One region of the Exiguobacterium sp. s150 genome, then DNA from elsewhere that is predicted to be linked to it. Evidence: riboswitches for the same ligand, from Rfam matches in the RefSeq annotation. Region 1 holds a riboswitch; each other region holds the start of a gene.
What was found. Region 1 has a riboswitch for thiamine pyrophosphate ahead of thiT (energy-coupled thiamine transporter ThiT). Riboswitches for the same ligand answer to the same signal wherever they lie in the genome.

Region 1 (4,794 bases):
GCGACTTCCTTCGCTCCTGACGTCATCGTCAAGTTCATGTTCGTTCCTGTATCCCCGTCTGGGACCGGGAAAACGTTAAGCGAATCCACGTAATCCGCATTTTGACTTAAGTTGGCTGCTCCGTTTGCAATCATGTTCGCGAGCACCAATCCATCTAGACGTTTTAAACCCACACCAAATCCTCCTCCGTTTCCGTCAGTCATTCGTCAGCCGAACGCCTTGGACGAATATGTTTACTGACGAAACGTTTAATCCTAACGTTTCACCGAGCGTGTACTTCACGCGACTTTGCACGTTATATGCCACTTCTGACACTTTCGTACCGTAGCTGACAATAATGTGCATGTCGATATGTACATCATCACCATCTTGTCGTACGACGACACCGCGCGCGTAGTTCTCACGTTTCAATAGTTCCGCGATTCCGTCTTTCAATTGAGCTTGAGACGCCATGCCGACGACTCCGAAACATTCCATCGCCGCGCCACCCGCGAGTGTTGCCACGACGTCGTTCGTAATGTCAATATTGCCATATGTTGTCTTCATATCAATTGCCATATGGAGTAGCCTCCTTCATTCGGAATGATTCCTTCACTACATTCTACAATATCTACCTCGTTATTTAAAGGACCTGCTCCTAAACTCGGTCAATTGTGGTCGTAACCCTCATCCATTATTAAAATCCTTACCAGTAATGTCAAGTTTTTTTCTTGTCATACTATTATTTTCTAGTTGCATCGGGAAAAAACCCGTGCTAATATAAACGAGTGTCTATTAGGACGAACCCACATAAAAAAGGAGGGGAAACGCATGGCACGTAAATGCTACGTAACAGGTAAATCACCTAAGTCAGGTAACAACCGTTCGCACGCACTCAACAAGACGAAACGTACTTGGGGTGTAAACGTACAAAAAGTTCGTATTCTCGTTGACGGTAAACCGAAACGCGTTTGGGTTTCAGCTCGCGCTCTTAAATCAGGTCTCGTTGAACGCGTATAATCTTATACACGAACGAAACAAATCCCAGCGGCATGCGCCGATGGGATTTTTTTATGCTTATTTTTTGACGTACAAGACGAGGACCATACCGTCATGTACGACGAGTTCTGCCGTTTTTGCGTCCCACTCGTTTGAAATCGTCAACGCCTCGTGGCTGACGACGTCGTGACGGTCGAGCGGGTATTTGACGCCACGGATCGTGACGTTCGCCCGCTTCCATGGAATAAGCGACAAATAATGGTCGTCACGCCGCGCAAGCGCGTGTCGGCCCTCCCGTGCGAGAGAGACGATTTGGCCGTCGGCATAAAGACACATCTCCGGGTAAGCCTCGAGCAACCCGATGTTCCCGAGCGTCATGTCGAGCCTGCCTCCGAGCGCCCCGTAGACGAGCATCTCGTCAGCCCCATGCCCGCGTGCCGCCTCGAGGGCGATCTCGAGGTCGGTCACGTCTTTTTCAGACGGATAGCGTAACGCCTCATCCGGTACGACTCCCGTGAACGAATCGAAGTCGCCGACGACGAGGTTCGGTTCGATCCCTTGGGCGAGGAGCGTCGCGTAACCCCCGTCGACAGCGATGACGTAATCGACGTCGTCGGGAAGAGACGGAACGGGTGACGGACTAGCCGCCACAATCAAGACACGCATTAGCGGACGTCCCGCGTGGCGAGCGTCGCGAAGCGCGGCGCCGTCGTGAACAAGAGCACGAGCACGATCGTCGCAATCAAGAAGGACGGGAGCATATACGTCATGTTATAGCCGAGCGAATAGGCGACGACCGGCCCTTCCGCATATTGGGCGAAGAAGACGATTCCCGACAGGACGTGCGCGGCGTAACGGAGGAGCGAACCGAGGAGCGCCCCGAGCACCAAATAGAGGACGAGCGTCTTTTTCGAACCGTCTTTGGCGGCCCGTTTCACTTGTCCGGCGAAGACGCCCGCCATCCCGACGAGGCCATACGCGAACGTGTAGTCGACTAAAAATTGGACCGGCGTGAAGATGTAGGCGCCGAACAGCAGTTGGAGCGTCCCGACGAGCGCGCCGGTCGCGAGACCGCCTTTTAATCCATGGCGATACGCCATCACGAAAATCGGCAACATGACGAGTGTGATCGACCCACCTTGCGGCATCCGATACGGCATGAGCAAATCAAAGATCAAGGCGAGCGCCGAGAAGAGTGAAATCTCAATCAGCGCCTGTAGTGTTAATTTTTGTTTCATTTTCCATTTCCCCCTTTATCGTAAAGAACGACAAAAAGCAGCATGACGTAAACGCCATGCTGCTTGGATTCGCAACGTGCATTTTCGCCACATCCCTACGTCCGTGTGAACGGAACAGGTTCAAAGGGTTAGCGCATGCCTCTCAGCCACAGATGTGACACCCCTTGCGACAATATTTGTTGTTCTATCCTCGATTATACACGAGATGCGTTGCGAATGCCATCGATTGCTGCTTTATAGTCCGGTTCGTTGTAAATCGCCGAGCCCGCAACGAGGACGTCAGCCCCTGCGTCGATGCACAGTTTCGCCGTCGTCGCGTTCACGCCGCCATCAATCTCGATTTCAAAGTCGAGCCCACGTGCTTGACGCATCTCGCGGAGTGCCGCGATTTTCGGAACGACCGACTCGATGAACGCCTGCCCCCCAAAGCCCGGGTTCACGGTCATAAGAAGCACCATGTCGACGTCTTGGACGACATGCTCAATCGTACTGATTGGCGTATGCGGGTTCAAGACGACCCCACTTTTCGCCCCGGCCGCCTTGATTTGTTGCAAGACGCGATGTACGTGATTCGTCGCCTCGACGTGGATCGTGACGATGTCCGCTCCCGCTTTAATGAAATCATCGACGAACCGTTCCGGCTGGTCAATCATCAAGTGGACGTCCAATACCATGTCGGTCTTTTGACGTAAGCTCGAAAGGACAGGCAAGCCAATCGAGATGTTCGGGACGAACTGTCCGTCCATGACGTCAAAATGGATATAATCGGCCCCGGCCGTCTCGACCGCTTTCACTTCTGCTTCTAGGTTGGCGAAGTCCGCCGCTAAAATCGATGGTGCAATTTTAATCATCAGTTCAGTACCTCCGTTGTCTATCGTTAATCTCTTCCATAAACGTAACATAGTTGTCGTAACGAGTGGAAGCGATTTCGCCCGATTCGACGGCCGCCTTGACGGCACAGCCCGGCTCGTTCACGTGGGCACAGCCCCGGAACTTGCAGTCGTCATGTCGTTCGACGAACTCGGGGAAGCACCAACGCAACTCTTCCGCTTCGAGCTCTTGTGGGAACTCGAGGCTTGAGAAGCCAGGCGTGTCGGCGACGAGACCACCGCCGAGTTGAATTAGCGTGACATGACGCGTCGTATGCTTCCCGCGGCCGAGCGACTTCGAGATTTTCCCGGTCGCAAGCTCAAGTTCAGGCGCGACGGCGTTCAACAGTGAACTCTTCCCGACACCGGTCTGACCCGCGAACACGCTCGTCTTCGCCTCGAACAAGTCCCGTATCGCCTCGACCCCAGACCCTCTCTCTGTCGACGTCTCGATGACGTCATAGCCAATCGACCGATAGAGCGAAGCCGCCTGTTCAATTGCTTCCATCTCATCCTCATTCAGCAGGTCCATCTTCGTCAACACGATGATCGGATGAATCTGTTTCGATTCAATCAAGACGAGAAAACGATCGAGCAAGTGATACGAGAAAGCCGGTTCCTTCACCGAGAACAGTAAGAACGCTTGATCGATATTGGCGATCGGTGGTCGGACGAGGTGGTTCGACCGCTCGTCAACGGCTAAAATGTAGCCGGTCCCGTCTTTTTGATCTTGAATCTCAACATCGTCTCCGACGACCGGCGAGATGTTGCGATTACGGAAATTTCCGCGTGCACGACAGCGAATCTCTTGCTTTGTTTCTGTCATGACATCGTAAAAACCGCCTTGTAGGCGAATGATCGTTCCTTTCATCCTGTTTCCTCCTAGAAAAAGAGGTGACGCGCACGCCACCTCTTTGTTATTGTGCATCCTTCGCTTGGGCGTACGTGACCGTGTCGGTCCGAACGACTTCCCCATCGACTTCAATCGTCGCCGTCCCGACTTCGTCAGGCGCGATGACGAGCGTATAGGAGTATGTCGTCGTCTCCGTTATCTTATCACGGAGCACTTCAATCTCGCCACGCGCATCGACCGTCCGAATGACGACCTCGACGGGCTCAGGCGTCTCGCCTTCTGCCGGTGGTTCAATCTCAACGCTCACTTCTCGTTCGATGGACGCATCCGTCGGTTCGACACCGAGCGAGACGATGACCGTCAATTCCGTACCTGGGTCAACGGCCGTGCCTGCTGTCGGCAGCTGGCGGATGATTTGGTTCGAAGGTACGCTCGTCGAATACTCGTCACGCTTGACGATTTTCAAGTTGTTTTGTTCGGCGTACGTCGTCGCTTCTTCGAACGTGTAACCGGCCAAGTTGGCAAGTTCGATTTTATTGCTGCCCGTCGACACGACGAGCGTGACCGTCACTTCTGACGGGACGACTTCTTCGCCCGGAGCGAGCGATTGTGAGATGACATCTCCGTTATCGACCGTCTCCGAAGCTTCTTTTTGGATGTCGATATCCGTGAAGTCCAAGTCTTTTAACGTTCGCTCTGCCGCCGACTGGGACAACCCTTCGACGTCCGGCATCCGGACCGTCTCTTTCCCTGCCGAGACGACGAGCGTGACCGTCGTACCGCGTTTTGGCTTCCGTCCGGCCGGTGGATTTTGTGAAATGACGTTACCAGCTTCGATGTTGTCACTAGCCCGTTC
Region 2 (4,794 bases), on a different contig from region 1:
ATGGACGACGTCATGTTCGACGACGGTCTCTCCGCGCATGCGGTATCGAAATTCCGGAATCGTGTTCGCCGTCTTGACCACCCCGTATAAGAACAGCTTGAAAAACGATTGTCCGGTCGTCTTCGCATGCGTATGTAATTTTGTGACGTCGAGCGTCGCCGTCACGTTAAAATGTGGGGCGGCGAACGCCTTGAAAAACTCGTAATGCTTCTTTCGTGGCCACGTATCGATGTCAATCTGTTTCATGGTTCATCCCCCTGCGCTTTTCTTTCACTGTATCAAAGGAAGCCGCACGTTCAAAGCATTTGCTTCAATGTCTCGTAATGCCCTTGTGCAAGGTCAAAGTAGACGAAGTCACGGCGCTCGATACGGTCGAGCGTCTGTTCGAAGTCACGCCAGCCGGTGACGACGAGCTCCGGTGTCAATTCGCCCGTCAACCGCGCTTCCTCGAATTCATCTTCGTCTTTTCGGACGATGTCCCCGTTCGGGAAGACTAAAATGTCGAGCAACAAGTCGTCCATATAGGGGATTCCGTCCTCTTTGCCAATCGATTGGACGATATCGATGTACCACTGGACGATGTGACCCGTGTCATCAAACATGACCGTCACCCCAAACGGTTCATTGTCCGGGAAATATTGGAGCCACGCAAAGCCGGCGTCGGCCACGATGAATTCCTCTCCGTTATGTTGCTTATACTGCGGGGCCCGGACCGCATCGATTTGAAACAAGGCGACCGTCCCTGAGAAATGTTCGTCATGGACGTCCATCTGGGCATAGCGGTGTTCAAGAATCCGCTCCCAATCCCGTCGGTTGGCAAATTTTCGTTTTGGCATCGTACTCGCTCCTTCATAGCTCGTTTGCTTTAACAGTTCGCCAAAATCCGACAGTTCCCTGTTCAGTCGTACAGATTCTGTTCAGTTAACCTGACAGGATCACGCCCTACTACACCACAACGAAAACGTGTATAGGTTCTCATCCGTTTCCATCCATGCTACGCTTCTTTATGAATAGGTAAAATTTGTATAATCAAAGGGGTGCAATGTGACACGTTTATTTATATTCGGGTTGGGCCTACTGTTACTTGCAGGCTGTACCGATCCAATCGAAAAGCCGGTCATTCCAGCGGATTCGAACGAACCTGCGCCAGAAATCATGACCGAATGGACTCGGGAGGACTTCAAGGACGTTTTTGACCAACATGAAGTCGCCGAAAAATTACTTGAAACCCTCAAGGCGAACGGACTCACGCCGTATCGTGAGACGTTCGAACGGGTCGTCATCGCTGGTAACGGCATCCACCACACTTATGCAGACGTCTATCCGTTCCAACTCGACGATGGAACGTACGCCACGGTGTTTGAAGGCGAGGACGGGTTGATTGCGAACGGGACGGAAGCGATTGCCCCGCTCTTCTGGCAAGAAACGTCGTTCTTACAGTTCGTCGAGGAGGTCGAGAAACGGAAATATGGGACGAGCGCCCCACCGGAAGACGTCACGTTGACACAAGATGCGTTTCAATCGATTTACGATCGTCACGCCTACACGTCCGCACTCATCGTCGAGCTCGACGAATGGGGCGTATCAATCGCCCGCGAGCCGCTCAAGGATATCATCATCGCCGGGGACGGCGTGACCGAAGTGACCGCGGATTTGATTGTGTTTGAGGTCAAGAGCGGGTATGCCATCGTCTACGACCGAGACGGGGAAATCTTTAAAGGGCCCGAGTCCATCGCGCCATTGTTCTGGAACGAAATCGATTACAAACATCTGCTCGAGAAGAACGAATGAACCATCGAACGCTTATGATGACACTATGTTATACTTAAACGAATAAACGACCACTAGGGGAGCCTTCGGGCTGAGACGGCAAACGCCGGACCCTTTGAACCTGATCTGGCTCATACCAGCGTAGGGAAGTGGCATGGGATTCGTCTGTTCCACGCCACTTTTCCTTTTGGAGAAGTGGCGTTTTCATTTTGAAGGGAGACTGATCCATGCGTATTCAACAACTCACTTGGATGGCGATGCTCGTCGCCATCGCGATTATCGGCTCATTGTTCATCTCGATTCCGACCGGAGTCGCCCGGGCTTTCCCAATCCAACATATGGTGAACGTCATCGCGGCGGTCACCGTCGGCCCGCTCGGTGCCGTCCTTGTCGCCTTCGTGACCGGACTGGTTCGGGTCATGACAGGAACCGGTTCCCTACTCGCGTTCCCTGGCGGCATGATTGGTGCAATTCTCGCCGGAATCTTCTATATGAAGACGAACCGCGTCGCCTTCGCCGCACTCGGTGAAGTGATTGGAACGGGCGTCATCGCCTCGCTCATCGCTGTGCCTTACGCGAAAATCTTGATGGGGACTGAGTTCGGCGCGTTCTTCTTTTTCCCGGCCTTCCTCGCCTCGAGCGTGACCGGCGCCTTACTCGGCTGGATTGTGCTCGCTCGCGTCAAACAGTTGCGGCCTGCTCTCAAGCAATAATTGATTCATTTGGCCTCTCCTTTTCGTTCAAACGAATGGTAAAATAAGGGTATATCATTCGAAAGGAGTGACCGTATTGACTCGATTACAGTCAGGGGTGATTGGAGCGACTGCTCTTGTAATCACCGCCCTGTTATTTACGTTAGAGCGCATCGCGGCGTATACGCGTTGGCACGCCTTGGTCGCTACAGGCGTTTGGCCTGAGGAACCGACCGTCATGGATCTGTTGGTGCAAAATTGGTTCATCCCTCTCTTCGGCTTCATCGCCATCATCTGTTTCTTCATGGCCGGGAATTCGGTTAAAGCGACCACAACGAAAACAGGGACGACCGCCTCATGACGGTTGTCCCTGTTTGACGTGATACACCCAAATCGCTTCTCCGTTCCATTCGTCGATGCGGCCGCTATCGACGAATCCACCTCGCTGATAAAACCGCTTCGCCGGTTCATTTGCCGCGTGTAAACTGAGGACGATGTCATCCACGTCGAATCGGTCTTGAATGAAGATGAGCGCCAACTGTAGAAAACGTGATCCAAGCCCCCGTCCTTGCTCATGCGCATCCATCATAAAACGGTCGAGCCACACGTAGCGGTCGATTTTGTTCTCCGCCCCAATCATCATGAAGCCGACCGGTCGTTCGTCGAGACAAAGCGCATAGCACTGCCACGCGTATTTGACGTCGACTTCCATCTCGCGAAGCGATTCCGCATTCGTTTCGATGAAGCGGGACTGCTCCGCAGCGACGGTCAAGCCGATGACGACGTCCCGGTTCGTGTTATCAACCGGTTGAATCGTTAACACTTCCGTATCCATCCTTTCGCCTCCCCGGTATCCTATACGCCCTTTGCCCATGAAAAGTTCCGTTTCCAATATGGATTCGCTAAACTAAAAGAAAGGAGTGATACGATGAAACAAATCCACCATCTCTGCATCCAAACGCCCGACTATGAGGCGTCTAAACGATTCTATGAAGCGCTTGGATTCGAACTCGTTCAGGAATCGCCTGACTTTCATACACGGGCGTTCAATAGCTGGCTCAAGCTCGGCGACTTTTACATCGAGCTCCAGACGGCAAAAGTCGACGAGACGTTGACCCCCTATTCGAAACACGTGGCCGGCCCTGTCCATTTCGCTCTGTACGTAGACGACCTCGAAACAGAAGTGCGACGGCTCGAGGCGCTCGATGTACCGTTCTTACCGAAACAGGGCGGCAACATCTACTTCGTCGTCGACGGCTATTTAAGCAAATTAAAAGCCCCGGAAGGCACGATCATCGAACTTCGGGACTCGTTTTTAATCAAGTGAGGCGACGCGCCTCACTTTTTTTGTACACCGTGATGTTTTTGGCCACTTGAAAACAGGAACACTTAACCAACTTGGTTTTCTTGGAGGCAACGCATGAAATATCTCGATTATTGGACTTACTTGATTCTCTCGCTCCTCAAGCTCTATTTATTCAGCGTGCTGACGACGAGTGCATTCACATTCCACTTCTTCCTCGTCAACGTCGGCATGATCCTCATGATGACGAGCTGGGCATTACTCGTTCGACCGAACGTTCGCAGATGGATCCTCCTCGCCTCGCTATTTTTACATAGCACCTTGCTCATCTCGGACGCTTGGTATTACCGCTATTTCGGAAACGTCTTGTCGGTCGCGCTCTTGTCAGATGCCGGCCAGATGGGTGACGTCGGCGGTGGATTCTTGACGTTGATTCAGGCGACCGATTTCCTCTTTTTCGCCGACTTACTCGTTTTTGGGGCAATCGTGATGTATCGAAAACGGCACCCCGTTCGAGAGACGAGAGGACTTCGTGCGGCTGGTCTCGGTTTGTTAGCCGGACTTATGCTGTATAGCGTTCCGCTTATTGTCAATTATCCACCGGACGACCGGACGGCCATCTCGAACATGCGTGAGTACTATAAATACGGATTTTGGGGTTATCACGGCTTAGACGCCGCGCGTGGCCTCCGTGACGGGGCTGGACTCGGGACGGCGGTGACCGACGTCGACCAATCCAACGTCGCCGCCTTGTCTTCCGCGACCGTGAGCGCCTCGTCCGACACGAACGTCATCGTCGTCCAACTCGAGTCGTTTCAAGCGTCTGTGATTGGCCAAGTCATCAACGGTCAAGACGTGACACCAAGTTTGAACGCGCTCCGCGACGAGATGCTTTATTTCCCGAACGTCTATCACCAGACACATGAGGGCCGGACGTCGGATGCGGAGTTCACCGTCAACACGTCGCTCTACCCGGTCAAGTCGGGATCTGTCTACACCCAGTACGCCGACCACACGTTCGACGCCTTG
Region 3 (4,794 bases), on a different contig from region 1:
AGTGGGAGTTTTTTTGTTGACGTCCGGACGCAGGACAGGATAAACAATTTTCAGAAATAGGACTAGAGACGTCCGGTCTAGGGAATAGTCTTTTGACATCACAGGAGAGAGTGGAGGCTATTTAATGGAGAACGTGAACGCGACATGTTGGATTCGAGTCAGAAATACGCTTGGGGAAGGGCCGTGTTGGGACGCTGAGTTGAAGCGATTCTACTGGGTCGACATCGAAGGGCACACGCTCTGGTGGTACGATGAGAAAGAAGATGAGCTCTCTTCAGCCGATATGGGCCAACAGATCGGCTTCGCCGTTCCGAAAGTGACGGACGGTGTCATCGTCGGATTGAAGGACGGTATCTATGAATGGGACGAGTCTTCAAAACAACTCGACAAGCTCGTCGAACTCGATGATGCGGACGGCGTGCTTCGATTCAACGACGGCAAGGCCGACCCGTACGGACGAATCTTTGCGGGAACGCTCCATTTGGAAGACGAGGAGAATGAGGCCACACTCTATCGGTTGGACCGCGACGGCACGACCGAAGAGATGCTCACAGGTCTGACCTTATCAAATGGTCTGACGTGGTCACCGGACCACAAATGGTTTTATCATATCGACACGCCGACCGAGACGGTTCGACGTTATCCGTACGACTTGTCGTCCGGTACGTTTGGGGAAGGGGAGGTCGTCGTCGAATTTAAGGATGAGGACGGCTTCCCTGACGGCATGACCTCGGACGAAGAGGGTCATTTATGGATCGCCCACTTCGCCGGCGGTCGCGTCTCGCGCTGGAACCCCGAGACGGGCGAGAAAGTGCTCGAAGTCATGGTGCCGGCGCCGAACGTGACGTCATGCTGTTTCATCGGGGACGACTTGAAGCAACTCGCCATCACGACCGCGCGTGAAGGGTTGGATGACGAGGCGCTCGAAACGTATCCGGATGCCGGGTCGGTGTTTAAAATCGATACGGAAGTGAAAGGGATGCCACTTTATCGTTTCGGACGTTAAGGAGGGAGAATCATGGTGAAACGCATGCTCGTTCGCGTAGGAATCGGTCTCGCGCTCGCGGCGGTGGCGCGAGTCGGGGTGAAGAAATACCTCGACGACCGCGAGACGAACGATCATTCTTACCTCGAACCGAAATGGGACGAGACGCCGAGCGTCGACGCGGACAAAGATGAGGATGAGGTCGGCTTGACGCAGCTCGATTCGATCTATCGGGCCGAGTGGCAGGCGAACGCTTATCCACGCTCAGAGGCGGAACGGAAAGCACTCGAAGAATAGCCATGCCTGAAACACGCTCCTTGCGAGCGTGTTTTTTTGTTGACAAGATGGTCAATCCCGTTCATTATCTAAAAAGTAATGATTACTATTTGGGGGCTGTTAATGATGAAACGAATTCCAATCACCGTGTTGTCAGGCTATCTTGGGAGCGGCAAGACGACGTTAATGAACCATATTTTAAACAATCGCACCGGCAAGAAGTATGCCGTCATCGTCAATGATATGAGCGAATTGAATATCGATGAGCGTTTAATCGAACAAAGTGGATTTTCGCGGACCGATGAGAAGCTAGTCGAGCTGTCGAACGGTTGCATCTGTTGCACGCTCCGTGAAGACCTCCTCGAGGCGGTCCAAGAACTCACGAACGACCGTGAACTTGACGGGATCATCATCGAGTCGTCCGGAATCTCGGAACCGATTCCCGTGGCCCAGACGTTCACGTATGCCGATGACGCGCTCGGCATCGACTTGACGAGCCGTGTCTATATCGATGCGATGGTGACCGTCGTCGACGCTTACCGGTTCTTGAAAGATTTCAACTCCGGCGAGTCGCTTCATGAGCGGAAACAAGCAATCGATGAGACGGATGTCCGTGAAGTCGTCGACCTGCTCGTCGACCAGGTCGAGTTCGCCGATATCATCGTCTTGAACAAAGCCGACCGGGTGTCGGAGGCCGAACTGAACGAGATGGCCGGTCTGCTGAAGACGCTCAACCCGTCTGCAAAACTATTGACGTCGGTTCATTCGAACGTCGACTTGACCGAACTGCTCGACGTCAAGCTGTTCGATTTCGAGCAGGCGATGCATTCGGCCGGCTGGATCCAAGAGCTTGAGGCGGAAGAACATACGCCGGAGACCGAAGAGTACGGCATCAGCTCGTTCGTCTATCGTCGCCGTCGTCCGTTCCACCCAGCGCGACTTCATGCGTGGATTGAGCAGTTCCCTGAGGAAATCGTGCGGGCAAAAGGATTTTTATGGATTGCTTCGCGTAACGACCTCGCCTGCTTGTTCTCGCAGGCCGGATACGCCTCGACGCTCGAGCACGCCGGGCGGTGGCTCGCGACGCTTCCGGAAGAGGAGCGCCGGCTTATGTTCGCGGCAGAACCGGAGCTCGCTGAAGACTATATCGAGCCTTACGGCGACCGCCAAACCGAGCTCGTTTTAATTGGACAGCGAATGGACCGTGCGCGTGTCGAATCGATGCTTGATACTTGCCTGTTGACTGACGAAGAGATGGCGCTCGATTGGACGATGCTCGAAGACACGCTTCCAGGGAATGGCGTTGTCACTTTCTCATAAACCGTTTACAAATCGAAATTGGTCGTCTATACTGTTCCTTGCATGAACAAACCGCATACATTGGACTACACTAGGGGTGCTTCGGCTGAGATGTGAGCATGGCTCCGATCCCTTATGACTCGATCCGGGTAATACCGGCGTGAGGAAGTGTGGCACTTTTTCTGATGGACTTTAATTGGACGAGTGGCCGCATTCTCATGGATGCGGCTTTTTTCGTGCATACAGATAAAGGGGGAACAGAACATGAACAACCAATGTGGAACGAGCCCGATTGTCGGGTTCCGCTTTACACTCAGCCCGATGACGTCCGATTTCGTGAGCGTCATCAAAGGCGCACTGAAGGAGACGGACTTACAGAACGTCTGGCGCCATACCGATGACGTCTCGACGATCATCCGGGGACGGAGTGAGCACGTATTCGATGTGGCCAAGGCCGTCTTATCTCATGCGACGAAGTCGGGGGTGCACGTCTCGATGAGCGGGACGTTCTCGGTCGGCTGCCCTGGCGACACGACGGGGGACAACTTGCTCGACGTGACGAACGAGCCGGCGAACGGTTCGGTCGAAAACCAATACGTCTCATCCCAGTTCGCACTCTATCCGCTCGGGGACGAAACGTATATGGACATCATCTATGAAGAAATCGACTTTGCAAAAGCGCGCGGTGTGTTCAATGACTCGATGCATTACGCCTCCGGCATCCATGGCGACATCGAGCCGGTATTCTCGTTTTACGAGGCGACGTTCGACCGGGTGCGTGCGAAGACGAGCCACGTCGTCATGACGGTCACGTTCAGTGTGAACAGTCCGTCACACGAGGGACAAAACAATGCTTAAGTCGTGGAAGTTAAAAGAGATCGTCTTGTTGTCGATTTTATCGGTCGTCTTCGCCGTCGTCTATTTGGCGTTCGTCCACGTCGGAAATTTGTGGGCTGGGCTGATTGGGCCAATCGCCTATGAATGGATTTTCGGGATTTGGTTCATCGTCTCGATTATCGCCGCCTATATCATCCGTAAGCCCGGTGCCGCCTTTTTGTCGGAAGTGCTCGCGGCGACGATTGAGATGATGATTGGGAACGCAATCGGGCCACGCATCATTCTCGTCGGGATCATTCAAGGACTCGGAGCCGAAGCGGCGTTCGCCGTCACCGGGTATAAACGATATGACCTGTGGGTGCTCATGCTCGCTGGCTTCGGTGCGGCCGTGACGAGTTTCGCCTATACATACGTCATGGGCGGCCTCGCGGCACTCAGCCCGACGTACGTGGCGACGATGTTCGCCCTGCGCGCCACGAGCGGGATGCTCATCGCAGGGCTCGGTGGAAAGATTTTGAGCGACTTGTTGCTCAGGACGGGTGCGCTCGAAGGCTACGCGCTCGCACGTCAAGGACGCGCCCATGGTTGAGGCGGAGCAGTTGACGTTTCGTTATCCCGGCAAGTCGACCGACGTATTGGCAGACGTCACGCTCACGCTCCGGGATGGGCGGACACTCATCAGCGGGTCGAGCGGGTCGGGGAAATCGACACTGTTCGCCATGATGAACCGGCTCTATCCGGACAACTGTGACGGCATCGTGACCGGAAGGCTCGACTTGTTCGACCGGCCTTATGACACGTACGCGGCCGGCGAGGTGAATCGTCGGGTCGGCACCGTGTTCCAAGACCCCGACAGTCAGTTCGTCATGCAGACGGTCGAGGAAGAGCTGATCTTTACGCTCGAAAACTTTCACGTCCCCCGCGAGGAGATGATGGGGCGCGTCGAGATGATGTTACGGACGTTGCGGCTCGACGATTATCGACATCGCTACATCCATGACTTGTCTGGTGGCGAGAAGCAGCAAATCGCCGTCGCCTGTGCACTGATTGGCCGTCCGGAATGGCTCCTCCTTGATGAACCGCTCGCCCATCTCGACCCGGAGACCGCGGCTCGGTTCGTCCGTTGGCTCGACGGCGTCGCCCGTAGCGTCAACGTCGTCGTCATCGAACATCGCCCGTACGTGTGGGGCGATTTCTTCGACCGGCAAGTCGAACTTATGGAGGGGCGAATCGTCTACGATGGACCGTTCGAGATGCGCCCCGACTATACGTTCGCACCGATTACGAGCGAAAAAGGGGAACACAATTTATTTCACATACCGAATTTAAAACGAAAAGAATTCGAACTCGCAGCGAGTGACTTGACCGTCGCCGAGGGAGAGGTCGTCGCCATCCTC
Region 4 (4,794 bases), on a different contig from region 1:
TCAACCGCAAGAAACGCGCCGACGACCGCGCTGAGCAGACAGCCGGTCCCGGTCGTCCGCGTCATCGTTTCGGTTCCTCCTTTGATTTCAATCGTCACGTCCCCGTCGCTGACGACATCCGTCTCTCCGGTCATCGCGACGACACAGCGATACCGTTTGGCCGCCTCGCGCGCGACGTCTGTCACGTCTTGCAACGCTTCTCCCGCGTCGACCCCGCGCGCGTGCGCCGTCCGGTCAATCAATGTCGCCATCTCACCGGCGTTCCCCCGGATAACCGTCACCTGAACCTGCTCGAGGATTGCAGTCGCCACTTGACGTCGAAACGCCGTCGCACCGACACCGACCGGATCGAAGACGATAGGACGTCCTGCAGCGTTCGCCGCTTGTCCCGCTCGAATCATCGTCCTTTCCGTCGTCGCATCGAGCGTGCCGATATTCAACACGAGCGCATCGCTCACCGTCGCCATTTCCGCTACTTCCTCGACAGCGGACGCCATGACCGGTGACGCACCGATCGCGAGCAATCCGTTCGCCGAGAAGTTGGCGACGACGATGTTCGTAACGTTATGGATGAGCGGCCGCTCGGCCCGTACCTTATCCCACAAATCACGCTTCATCGGCTCACCTCCACCGGAACGTCCCACGTCTCGAGCGTCCAGGCCATCTGCCAAAACGCCACTTCGTAATAACAGCTCTTCAAGAACAACTGACGGTAACGTTTGCGTTCGGCTTCTGTCGCTTGCTCGGCCAACAGATTGAGTCGTTCAATCTGTTCTTCGACGAGTTCGCGGAACCATTCCGACCCATACGTCGCAATCCAAGCCGTATAGATCGGATGCTCCGGCTTTGCATCTTTCAATCGTTCGCCAATCTCGTAGTATACCCAGTAGCACGGTAAAATCGCTGCGAGTACGTCCCCGAGCGTCGGTCCGGCTTGTTGCATGTGCATCGCGTACGCATATGCGGTCGGCGCCGGCTCGAACATACGTCGCTCTTCCTCGGTCACATCAAGCATCGTGAAGAACTCACGATGTAACGCGTGTTCCGCCTCGATCGTGTGGAGCGCGTGTGTCAAAAAACGGCTCGACAGTTCCATATCTTGCGCCACGATTGCCCCTCTCGCCTGCACTTTCGAAAATTGGTTCAGATAGTATGAGTCTTGCAGAACATAGTGGCGAAACTTCGCCTCGTCGAGCGTCCCTTCGCCGAGTGATCGGACGAACGGGTGGTCAAAACTCGCTTGGAACAAAGTATCCGCTTCTTGTCGGATGTGTTGGGTGAACGTCATGATGAACTCCTCCTTTTGTATGAAAAAACGCCGCCTCCCATAACGGAAGCGGCGTCGGACATATAGCGTGAGAAAAGTCGTTTCGCCCACTTCCCTCCGCTAGCGTGAACTAGATCAGGTTCAAAGGGTCTGGACCTCGTCCATCTCAGCCGCGTCATGCGACTCCCCTAGTGGCAAACATTATGAAATTCGGTCGTCTTCGGACACATCATATCAATCTTTCGCTGAAATAGGAACCCTTCAACGCGAGAAGCGACGATTCAATGCCGTTCCCATCTGTGAGAAGCGCTCGATTCCGAGCTTGCGTCGATTCGAGGACGCGAACACGTAATAGTCGACTTTTCCCATGAAATACATCAAGCGCAAACCGGCGATAAAGAACGTGATGGTCGTACTGACGGCAAACCCGACGCCGTACCAATCGATGCCGAGCGGTAGCAGCGCCAGGGTGAAGAGTGCGTTGCCTGTGAAAAATGACAAGTTAACGAATAGTGCCCCGCGCCGGTCCTCAAAATAGAGAAGGAGTAGCGTCAAGACGAGAATCATCGCGTTCGCGAAAGCGGCGAGCGTCGTCATCCGAAAGATTTGACCGACTTCTTCCGGTACGCCAATCCAGCCGACGAACACACCCGCCATGAGAATGGCGAACAACGTGACGACCCCTTGGCTTCGTCCGAGACGAATCAATTCGTTCTTCAGGACGGTCGTCATCGTCTGTTTCGCCTTATCGATTTGATGCAAAGCGCCCCCGTAGTTGATGAGGCCGTAGAACGTGCGATACCGTTCATAAAAGCGTGTCTCGACGGCGACGACGAACAAGAGTTGGGTCGGGACAATCGTCAAGTAAGACCAGAATACGGCCGTGTCATAGTACGGGTTGAACACGAACGATTCCGCGACGACGGTCCGCCCCTCCCCGAACCAAATGATGAAGTTCGTCACCCAAATGCCAAGAACGTACAAGACGCCGATGGCGAACAAATCGGGGTAGAGATCAAAATAGCGGAAATAGGAAAACTCGTTCGTCGCATAGCGGAGCGGGAACGTCCGTAGCATCGCAAAGAATAAGCCGAACAGCGTGACGAGCATCCCGACCGTGAAGCCGAGCAACAGCTCCAAGCTCGTCGGGTCCACTAGGATGCGGCTAATCAAGAACACACCGCCAATCGCGATAAAACCGCCGAGTAAAAAGCTGTACGCGATCGCCTGATAAAACTTGGCAGCGCTCAAAAATAAGAACATGACCCAAATGACGTTAATCGTCATGAACAAGACGAACAAGACGAGCTTATACAAAAAATCGAGCGGTGAAATCATCCAAAAGATGCTGTACATGATGATTGCTGCGAGCATCGTCACTTTCAGCATTCCGGTAAAGACGGGAAAAATATCGTGTGCTTTCTTCTCGTAAAACAAATCGGCGACGTAGCGCGTGACGACGAGCTGTTGGAAACTGAACAAGATTTGCGAGAAGATGAACGCATAAGATACCGACAACATAAACAGCGTCCGTTCCTCGAGTGAGAGCATCGGCATTTGAAACGCCAGCCATTGAATCGTCCCGACGACCAAAATGACGATGAGCCAAGGTCCTGAGGTGACGAGACCGGAGAACGTGTACGCCTTCAGTCGGGATGAATAGTAGTCTTCTTGAAACAACTTCTGTAACTTAAACCCGATGCCCGCCATACTGTTCCCTCCTCGCTTCATAGATTGCTTTGTACCGGTCGACGAACTGTTGCAACCGATAATATTGACGGACGCGTTCGCGGCCGTTCTTGCCGAAGCGCATCCGTTCACGCGGATAATCTATCATCCACTCGATTTTATCGGCGAGTGCTTCCGGGTGGACAGGCGGCACGATGAACCCGGCTGGACCGAACGGGTCGTCCGAGCGACCGTATAAAAGTTCCGAACAGGCACCGACGTCCGTCGCCACCCATGGAATACCGGCAGCCATCCCTTCTAGGACGGCTAGCGGCTGCCCTTCCGAGATGCTCGTCAGTAGCAACAAATCGAACGTCGGTAACCATTCCTGCACATTCACTTTCCCGACAAGTTCGACATAATCCGTCAGACCGCTCTGTTCAATCAACAACCGACATTCCTCGGCATATTCTTCGTCCTCATCGAGCGGGCCCATAATCGTCAGTTTAAAGAGACGGCGCCGTTCTTGTAAAATCTTCGCCCCATAAATCATCGTCTTTAAATCTTTAATCGGTACGACACGGACGATGGCCCCGATTTGAAACACGTCGTGCTCGACCGGCTCGATGACCGGACGGATGTGGCGATCGGCGATGCCGTTGGCGATAATCTTCGTCTTTTCGCTCGGTGCCCCAATCCATTCCTGATATTCACGATTCCGTTCAAACAGCGTAATAATCTCATCGGCCGCATTGTAAGCCTCGCGTGACAAGTGGTGGAAGAAACGGACCCAGCGCGGCTTGTACGGAGCCGGAATCCAGTAGGACTGAAGAATCTCTTCTTCGCGCTCACGGGAATAAATGCCATGCTCGGTTAATATGAACGGGATGCCTTGTGTCTCTTTCATATAGGAGGCGACCATCCCGGCGTAACCGGTCGACACGGAATGGACGAGATCGACGTCGGGGAGCGGCTGATGCAACACGCGAAGCACCGGCATGTACATGCTTTGCCACATCCAAAAGTAGTCGATGAAAGATCCACCGTTCATCTCTTCAGAATAGGCGGTCTTGACGTTGTGCCAGAAAAACTCACTGGCGAAAAACGCCTCACTCGAGGGGACTCGCGTCCCGATAATCCCGAGCGCTTGTCGATTCGGACTCTTCAACATCAGCCAATCCGACAGCTTCCGCTCTTCCTCAGGCGCGAGTTTCATCCGTCCTTTCCCCTTCACACCGGACTCGTTCAAATAGAGATGCGTGATTCCAGACACATTTTCCGGCAACACATACTTCATGTCCTCGGGACGCTTCACGGTCGGTTGGATGGAGATGATTTGAAACTCCACATCCGGCATCTCTTCAATCAGCGTCTGGGTCCAACTCGACACCCCTCCGCTCACGTACGGATAACTCCCTTCTAACACGAGTCCAATCTTCATGGTGTGCCTCCTTCGATGGCAATCTGAGCGTTCGCCGCCGTCAATGTGACCAAGTAGAGCGGGCGATCCGCTTCCATTTGTTCGACCGTCCCAAAGTCGAACGTACCTGTCTCAAGCGATTGTCCGGACTTGAGCCGGACCGTGAAATGCGACGGATTGACGAGCCCTTCGCCTGACAAGTAGACAGTCCCGTCATCAAACGAGATGTTCACGTCCGCCGCTTGGTAGGTGATGAGCTTTTCCGTCGCGTAATGCTGGGTATACGACTGCAGGTGCGGATAGTTTGTATTCACGTCGTCATTGATTTTTTTCAGACTGGCGAACATCGTGTCCCAGTCACGTCCAAGTGCCCGGTCGGGGTCGATAACGTCATCTGGGTGAATGAAGTGCGAGAAGACGCCAAAATTGGCAATCGCGT

Region 2: it holds a riboswitch for thiamine pyrophosphate, as region 1 does, so the genes downstream of both, thiW (energy coupling factor transporter S component ThiW) here and thiT (energy-coupled thiamine transporter ThiT) in region 1, are expected to answer to the same signal.
Region 3: it holds a riboswitch for thiamine pyrophosphate, as region 1 does, so the genes downstream of both, KNP76_RS12025 (Ykof family thiamine-binding protein) here and thiT (energy-coupled thiamine transporter ThiT) in region 1, are expected to answer to the same signal.
Region 4: it holds a riboswitch for thiamine pyrophosphate, as region 1 does, so the genes downstream of both, tenA (thiaminase II) here and thiT (energy-coupled thiamine transporter ThiT) in region 1, are expected to answer to the same signal.

What each region holds. Positions count from the first base shown of each region.
Region 1 covers NZ_JACSMC010000001.1:197,889-202,682, forward strand. Annotated here, with positions in the region: gene KNP76_RS01045 (DAK2 domain-containing protein) at 1-173, opposite strand, end outside; gene KNP76_RS01050 (Asp23/Gls24 family envelope stress response protein) at 196-558, opposite strand; gene rpmB (50S ribosomal protein L28) at 811-999, shown strand; gene KNP76_RS01060 (thiamine diphosphokinase) at 1,057-1,644, opposite strand; gene thiT (energy-coupled thiamine transporter ThiT) at 1,644-2,216, opposite strand; TPP riboswitch at 2,292-2,391, opposite strand; gene rpe (ribulose-phosphate 3-epimerase) at 2,411-3,067, opposite strand; gene rsgA (ribosome small subunit-dependent GTPase A) at 3,072-3,956, opposite strand; gene pknB (Stk1 family PASTA domain-containing Ser/Thr kinase) at 4,003-4,794, opposite strand, start outside.
Region 2 covers NZ_JACSMC010000021.1:20,687-25,480, reverse strand. Annotated here, with positions in the region: gene KNP76_RS10695 (tetratricopeptide repeat protein) at 1-246, opposite strand, end outside; gene KNP76_RS10690 (ribonuclease FAU-1 family protein) at 297-836, opposite strand; gene KNP76_RS10685 (hypothetical protein) at 1,069-1,791, shown strand; TPP riboswitch at 1,837-1,935, shown strand; gene thiW (energy coupling factor transporter S component ThiW) at 1,998-2,483, shown strand; gene KNP76_RS10675 (hypothetical protein) at 2,551-2,823, shown strand; gene KNP76_RS10670 (GNAT family N-acetyltransferase) at 2,818-3,297, opposite strand; gene KNP76_RS10665 (VOC family protein) at 3,391-3,789, shown strand; gene KNP76_RS10660 (LTA synthase family protein) at 3,883-4,794, shown strand, end outside.
Region 3 covers NZ_JACSMC010000027.1:19,830-24,623, forward strand. Annotated here, with positions in the region: gene KNP76_RS12010 (SMP-30/gluconolactonase/LRE family protein) at 125-1,006, shown strand; gene KNP76_RS12015 (hypothetical protein) at 1,019-1,282, shown strand; gene KNP76_RS12020 (GTP-binding protein) at 1,388-2,581, shown strand; TPP riboswitch at 2,644-2,744, shown strand; gene KNP76_RS12025 (Ykof family thiamine-binding protein) at 2,825-3,418, shown strand; gene KNP76_RS12030 (ECF transporter S component) at 3,411-3,986, shown strand; gene KNP76_RS12035 (ABC transporter ATP-binding protein) at 3,997-4,794, shown strand, end outside.
Region 4 covers NZ_JACSMC010000032.1:8,937-13,730, reverse strand. Annotated here, with positions in the region: gene thiM (hydroxyethylthiazole kinase) at 1-617, opposite strand, end outside; gene tenA (thiaminase II) at 614-1,288, opposite strand; TPP riboswitch at 1,363-1,467, opposite strand; gene pelG (exopolysaccharide Pel transporter PelG) at 1,529-2,977, opposite strand; gene pelF (GT4 family glycosyltransferase PelF) at 2,958-4,376, opposite strand; gene KNP76_RS12920 (DUF2194 domain-containing protein) at 4,373-4,794, opposite strand, start outside.